Linked DNA regions of Hydrogenophaga sp. SL48. The protein of the gene in region 2 binds, or shares a complex with, the protein of the main gene of each other region. Links are inferred from orthologs where the notes say so. Each region holds a gene or a part of one and is shown on either strand. Other genes may lie near its edges.

Region 1 (3,303 bases), 2.6 Mb from region 2 along the record:
TGTTTGATCCAGATCCACAGTTCGACCTGCGAAGCAGTGGGTCCAAGCCCTCCTGAAGTGGAGAACCCTCAGGCCCGCGACAGCACCAGGTTGTCGCGGTGGATCATCTCGGGTTCGGCTGCATAACCAAGCAGGCGTTCGAAGTCAGCCGAAGACTTGCGACAAATCAGGCGCGCCTCGGAACTGGCGTAGTTGGCGAGCCCGCGGGCGATTTCAGCACCCCGCGCGTCCCGCACCGCGATCACGTCACCGCGCGAGAAGTCGCCGCTGACTTCGGTCATGCCGATCGGCAGCAGGCTCTTGCCTTCTCCGGTGATCTTGTCCACCGCGCCGTCATCCACCACCACCGCGCCACGCATCTGAAGGTGGTCGGCCATCCACTGCTTGCGCGCCTGGTTCTTGCCGGTCTGCGCCACGAGGCAGGTGCCGATGGCCTCGCCCTCGCACAGGCGCTGCAACACGCGCGGTTCGCGTCCCCACGCGATGACGGTCGAAGCGCCCGATCCGGCAGCACGCTTGGCCGCCAGGATCTTGGTGATCATGCCGCCCTTGCCGATCCCGGAGCCCGCGCCGCCGGCCATCGTTTCCAGCTGAGGGTCGCCCGCACGGGCCACATGCACAAAGGTGGCCGAAGAATCACGACGCGGATCGGCCGTGTACAGCCCTTTTTGATCGGTCAGGATCACCAGCGCGTCGGCCTCCACCAGATTGGCCACCAGCGCGCCCAGGGTGTCGTTGTCACCAAACTTGATCTCGTCGTTGACAACGGTGTCGTTCTCGTTGATGACGGGCACCACCCCCAACTGCAACAACGTCAACAGGGTTGAACGGGCGTTGAGGTAGCGCTCGCGGTCGGCGAGGTCGGCGTGGGTCAGCAGCACCTGCGCGCTGCCGACACCACATTCGCGCAGCTTGGTTTCATACATCTGCACCAGGCCCATCTGACCCACGGCTGCAGCGGCCTGAAGCTCGTTGATTTCTTTTGGTCGCGAGGTCCATCCCAGTCGCTTCATGCCTTCGGCCACAGCGCCGCTGCTCACCATGATCAACTCGCGCCCCTGCTTGACCAGCACGGCCAGCTCCTCGCTCCACTGCCCAATGGCCTGCTCATCCAGCCCCCGCCCCTCGTTGGTCACCAGGCTGGATCCCACCTTGACCACAATACGGCGCGCGGTCTTCAGCACGCTGGACGGTTCAACCAGTTCGTTCACGCTCGCAGCAACTTCGACCATGGGGTGCTTGGCTCTTCTGAGGAATCGGATGACAAGGAGTGCGGTTCAGATGCCGCGGGGATCGTCCACGAAGCGGGGATCCACATCGACGGGCGCCTGGTGCGACTGGAACTCGCGCGCGAGGTACTCGTACACCGCCTGCACCAGCCGTTCGCAGCCCTCGCGGGTCAAGGCGGAAATCTCGAAGACAGGTCCTTTGTACTTGAGCCGTTTGACCACGTCTTTCACCAGCGCTTCACGCCGGTCGGCGGGGACCATGTCCAGCTTGTTGAGCACCAGCCAACGCGGTTTCTCTGCGAGCTTGGCATCGAATTTCTTGAGCTCGGCCACGATGGCCTTGGCCTGAGCCACGGGATCAACGCCCTCGTCAAAAGGCGCCACGTCCAGCATGTGCAGCAAAAGCCGGGTGCGTTGCAGGTGACGCAAGAACTGATGGCCCAGTCCCGCCCCCTCAGAGGCTCCTTCAATGAGCCCCGGCACGTCGGCCACCACAAAGCTTTTTTCTGGTGCCACGCGCACCACTCCCAGATTCGGGTAGAGGGTGGTGAACGGGTAGTCCGCGATCTTCGGCCGTGCGTTGGAGATGGCGGCGATCAGCGTGGACTTGCCCGCGTTGGGCATGCCCAACAGGCCGACATCCGCCAGCACCTTGAGTTCGAGCTTGAGCGAACGCTTTTCACCCGACCAGCCAGGGGTCTTTTGCCTTGGCGCCCGGTTGGTCGAACTCTTGTAGTGCATGTTGCCGAATCCACCGTCGCCGCCCTTGGCAATGACGATCTGCTCCCCGGGCTGCAGCAATTCGAAGAGCACTTCATCGGTTTCGGCGTCCGCAATGATGGTGCCCACCGGCATCTTGAGCACGATGTCATTGCCCTTGACACCGAACATGTCAGAGCCCTTGCCATGTTCGCCACGCTCAGCCTCGAAACGCCGCGTGTAGCGAAAGTCGACCAAGGTATTCAGGCTGGCATCGGCCACCGCGAACACATGTCCACCGCGACCACCATCACCACCGTCTGGACCGCCAAATTCCTTGTACTTTTCATGCCTGAACGAGGCGCAACCATTGCCGCCATCGCCCGCAGCAACTTCAATCGTGGCCTCGTCAACAAATTTCATGACTTGTGTACCTGTAAAAAACCAACACAAAAGGCCCGCGTCGGCGGGCCTTTTGACTTCAAGACATCACCTGTGCCGCTTGCCACCCTGATTCATTAAATCAGGGTGGAGCGACGGCACAAACCGACCTCAGACCGGCGTGATGCTCACGACGTGACGGTTCAACTCGCCTTTGATCGCGAAGTTGACATGTCCATCGGCCGTGGCAAACAGAGTGTGGTCTTTGCCAACACCCACATTCAGGCCAGGGTGAAACTTGGTGCCGCGCTGACGCACGATGATGGAGCCGGCGCTGACCAACTCACCACCAAACGCCTTCACACCGAGCATCTTGGGCTTGGAATCGCGCCCGTTTCGCGTTGAGCCGCCGCCTTTTTTCTGTGCCATGCTGACCTACTCCTCAGGCTGCGATCGACGAGATCTGCAGTTCGGTGAAATTTTGACGGTGACCCTGGCGCTTCTGGTAGTGCTTGCGACGGCGCATCTTGAAGATGCTGACCTTGTCGTGCCTGCCATGAGCCAACACCGTGACCGTGACCGTTGCGCCGGAAACCAAGGGAGTGCCTACCTTGATCTCGCTGCCGTTACCGACAGCCAGAACCTGATCAAACACGATCTCTTGACCCACATCCGCAGCAATCTGTTCTACTTTAATTTTTTCGCCGGCAGCAACACGATATTGCTTGCCACCGGTTTTTATGACCGCGTACATATGAACCTCTTGAATTATTTCCACGAATGGAATCTCGGAAGACGAATTTCTACCGAGCCAAAGATTTTAGCATGAGCCAACCTCTGCGATCAAGTCCGATGCGTTGCCCCTGAGCACGCCCTCGAAAGACGGGGCATCATCATCTTGGGGAGGGTGCCGACGGCGCTTCCTATAATCCAGCGCTGAACAACCCGACCACCGGCCTTCGCCACCGCGTACCTTGACTTCCATCGAACCCTC
Region 2 (3,236 bases):
CCGGGGTGTAGCGCGAGAGCGCCGAGCGGCAGAAGTTGGGGTTTTCGCTGACGAAGTGTTTGTGCGGCTGGCGCACATCGATGTCGCGGTTGGTGAAGTTGGCGCGGCCGCCGCCCGAGATGCGGATCTTCTCGGCCACCTTCTCGCTGTGGTCGAGCACCAGCACCTTCAGGCCGCGCTGGCCGGCCACGCCCGCACAAAAAAGGCCGGCCGCTCCCGCGCCGACCACCACCACATCGAACTGTTGCATGGCCCGCAGTGTATGCGGGCAGGCAGCTTCCTCAGGCCGCGAAGCGCTGGGCGCGTGCCACCGGTTGCGCCAGCGCAGCCACGCCATGCACCACGTCACCCACCACGATCACCGACGGGCTGCCCAGGCCTTCGCGCGCCAGGGTCGTGGTGAGATCGCCCAGCGTGGTGACCGCGTGGCGCTGCTGCGGCAGGCTGGCGTGCTGGATGATGGCCAGCGGCGTGCTGGCGGGCAGGCCGGTCAGCAGGTCGGCCTGGATCTGCGCGGCGCTGGACACGCCCATGTAGATCACCAGCGTGAGCCTGGCGTCGCGCGCGGTGGCGGCCAGGGCCTGCCAGTCGGTGCCGCTGTCCCCCGGTTTGGCGTGGCCGGTGATGAACACCACCCCGTGGGCGTGGTCGCGGTGCGTGAGCGGCGCGCCGAGCGAGGTCAGGCCGGCCAGGCCGGCGGTGATGCCGTTGAGCACCTGCACCTCGATGCCGGCGGCACGCAGGTGTTCCACCTCTTCGCCTCCGCGGCCGAAGATGAAGGGGTCGCCGCCCTTCAAGCGCACCACCACCTCGCCTTCGCGCGCGGCCATGATCATGAGCTTTTCGATGAAGGCCTGCGGCGTGCTCTTGCAGCCGCCGCGTTTGCCCACGTGCACGATGCGGGCGCTGGCCTGCGCATGCACCAGCACCGCGTCGCTCACCAGGTCGTCCACCAGCAGCACGGTGGCCGCGGCAATGGCACGGGCGGCCTTGAGGGTGAGCAGTTCCGGGTCGCCCGGGCCGGCGCCGACGAGGGTGACGGTGCCGGGGTTGAACCGGGTCTGCGAGGTGATGACGGTGGCGGGTGCGTTCATGGTGGGCTGACCGCCGGGTGGCGGTTTGTCTCTGTGTGGGGCTGGCGCTGCAGCTCTTGCAGGATGTGTGCCACCTGCAGCGCGATCGGCGTGGGCACGGGCTTGCGGCCGTCGAGCACGTCGCGGATGTAGGCGGCGGTGTTGTCCGCGTCCACCTCGCGCGGCAGTTCGGGCAGGCTGGCGAGCGAGCCCTCCTGCGCCGGCTGCAGCAGGTGGCGCTCGCCGTCGCGGAAGGCGTCCATCTGCGGCGTGCGGCGCGCATCGGCCACGGGCTCGCCTTCGGTGCCACGCAGCAGCAGCGCGTGCGCGCCGACCAGGGCAAAGGTCTGCGCCATCGACACCGCGTACTCGGGGTGGGTGTAGCTGCCCACGATCAGCGCCGGGCCTTCGCAGGGGTTCATGAGCTTGACCAGGCTGTGCGCCGGGTTGCGCAGGCCGACGGCGCGGCGCACGTCGAGCAGGCGCTTGAGGCCGGGGCTCAGCACCTCGGTGGGCAGGTAGGCGCAGTCGCCGGCACCCAGGGTTTCGGTCCGGGTGGCGGCGGGGTGGCCCAGCGCGGCGAACACCGCTTCGCTGGTGATGCGTTTGTCTTCGGTGGCGGTGCCGTGCACCAGCACCGCCGCGCCCTCGCGCGCCAGCAGCAGGGCCAGCAGCGGGGTGAGCACGGGCAGCTTGCGCGCCCCGTTGTAGCTGGGCAGCACCACGGTGGTGAGACCGTTGTCCGGTGCGAGTGCCATGCGGGCGTGCGCGGCGTCGAGGAAACCCGCCATCTCTTCGGGCGTTTCGCCCTTGATGCGCATGGCCAGGCAGAAGCCGCCGATCTCCAGGTCGGTGACGGTGCCGTCCAGCACCTGACCGAACAGGTCGGTGGCTTGTGCGCGGTTGAGAGAGCGGGCCCCGTCTTTGCCGCGCCCGATTTCTTTGATGTAGTGACTGATGCTCATGGGGCGCGATTGTCCGGCAAGGCACATGACTTCGGGTGATATGCCAACGGTGCCTCAGGCGACCTGCAGCACGTGCCCGGTCGACGGCTGGGCGCGCACCAGGCGCCGCAGTTCGGGGATGCAGGAGCCGCAGTTGGTGCCGCACTTCAGGCTGCCCTGCAACGCGGCCAGACGCTGGTCGTCGCTGCCCCGGCTGGTCTGGAGGTGGGCGCCGATGTCGTCTGCGCTCACGTTGAAACAGGTGCAGACCTGCTTGCCCCGGGCCACCACCGCCACCGGGGCCTTGGCGCCGGGCATCAGCAGCAGGCGGCCGTAGGCCTCGGCGGGCAGCTCGTCCTGCAACAGCGGCTTGATCCAGGCCTCGGCGCGCACGTCGCCCGCGAGCACGAAACCTTCGAGCCGGGTGGCGCCTTCCGTGCGCAGCAGGCGCGCGGTGCGGCGCTGGCCCAGGCGCTTGTCCACGTAGCGCAGCGCGTCGGTGCCGCCCAGGCCGAGCAGGGCTTCGATGCGTTCGATCGTGGCCAGGTCGGGCGCCTCGTGTGCGGCGGCGCGGAACAGCACGCCGGTGCGCTCGCGGCCGAACGGCACGCAGGCCGCGAATTCGAACGAGGGCATGACCGCGCGCAGCTCGGCCTGCGCGGCGAGCGCGCGGTCGGCCGGCAGCCAGGCCACGGCCAGCAGGTTCCAGGGCAGCTCGGCCTTGAGGATCTTGACCGCCGCGTGCTTGAGCTCGGGCTGTTTGGAGGTGGGGCAGTAGGCCGAGGTGGTGAGCGCGTTCACGCCCGCCAGCGGCTCGCCCATGCTGCTGCGCCCGCTCAGGTACTCCGCACCCCAGTGCATGGCGATGAAGGCCTGCGACAGGCCGGTCTCTTTGCTGGCCTGTACCGGCAGCACGATGGAGCCGCGCTTGCTGGTCACGTGCACCAGATCGCCTTCGGTGAGGCCACGGCGCTCCATGTCCTGCGGGTGCATCTGCACCGTGGGCTCGGCGACGTGGCCGAACAGGCGGCCGAGCGTGCCGGTGCGTGTCATGCCGTGCCACTGGTCGCGCAGGCGGCCGGTGGTGAGCGAGAACGGAAAGCGCGATTCGCGCGGCTCGGCCAGCGGGTGGAAGGGCATGGCGGCGAAGCGGGCCTTGCCATCGGCGGTGGGGAACACGCCGTCGGCGTAGAGGCGGATCTTGCCCTGGGTGTCGCCT

The links.
Region 1: the proteins of ybiB (region 2) and cgtA are in contact, whole or in part, in a crystal structure (PDB 8BFT), measured with the Escherichia coli proteins. The link is inferred for Hydrogenophaga sp. SL48 from one-to-one orthologs.

Annotation. Positions count from the first base shown.
Region 1 is NZ_CP063400.1:355,576-358,878, reverse strand. What follows is about bases 315-3,303. They hold cgtA (Obg family GTPase CgtA), read right to left. Parts: upstream 2,352-3,303; coding sequence 1,278-2,351; downstream 315-1,277. Other genes in these bases: rplU (50S ribosomal protein L21), read right to left, coding at 2,752-3,063; rpmA (50S ribosomal protein L27), read right to left, coding at 2,481-2,738; proB (glutamate 5-kinase), read right to left, coding at 315-1,232. Also shown: IM738_RS01695 (RNA pyrophosphohydrolase), read left to right, coding at 1-56; more of proB, read right to left, coding at 69-314. UniProt on the Escherichia coli protein: An essential GTPase which binds GTP, GDP and possibly (p)ppGpp with moderate affinity, with high nucleotide exchange rates and a fairly low GTP hydrolysis rate.
Region 2 is NZ_CP063400.1:2,922,592-2,925,827, reverse strand. What follows is about bases 65-2,986. They hold ybiB (DNA-binding protein YbiB), read right to left. Parts: upstream 2,039-2,986; coding sequence 1,091-2,038; downstream 65-1,090. Other genes in these bases: IM738_RS13810 (nitrate reductase), read right to left, coding at 2,093-2,986; cobA (uroporphyrinogen-III C-methyltransferase), read right to left, coding at 282-1,094; IM738_RS13825 (NAD(P)/FAD-dependent oxidoreductase), read right to left, coding at 65-250. Outside these bases: more of IM738_RS13825, read right to left, coding at 1-64; more of IM738_RS13810, read right to left, coding at 2,987-3,236.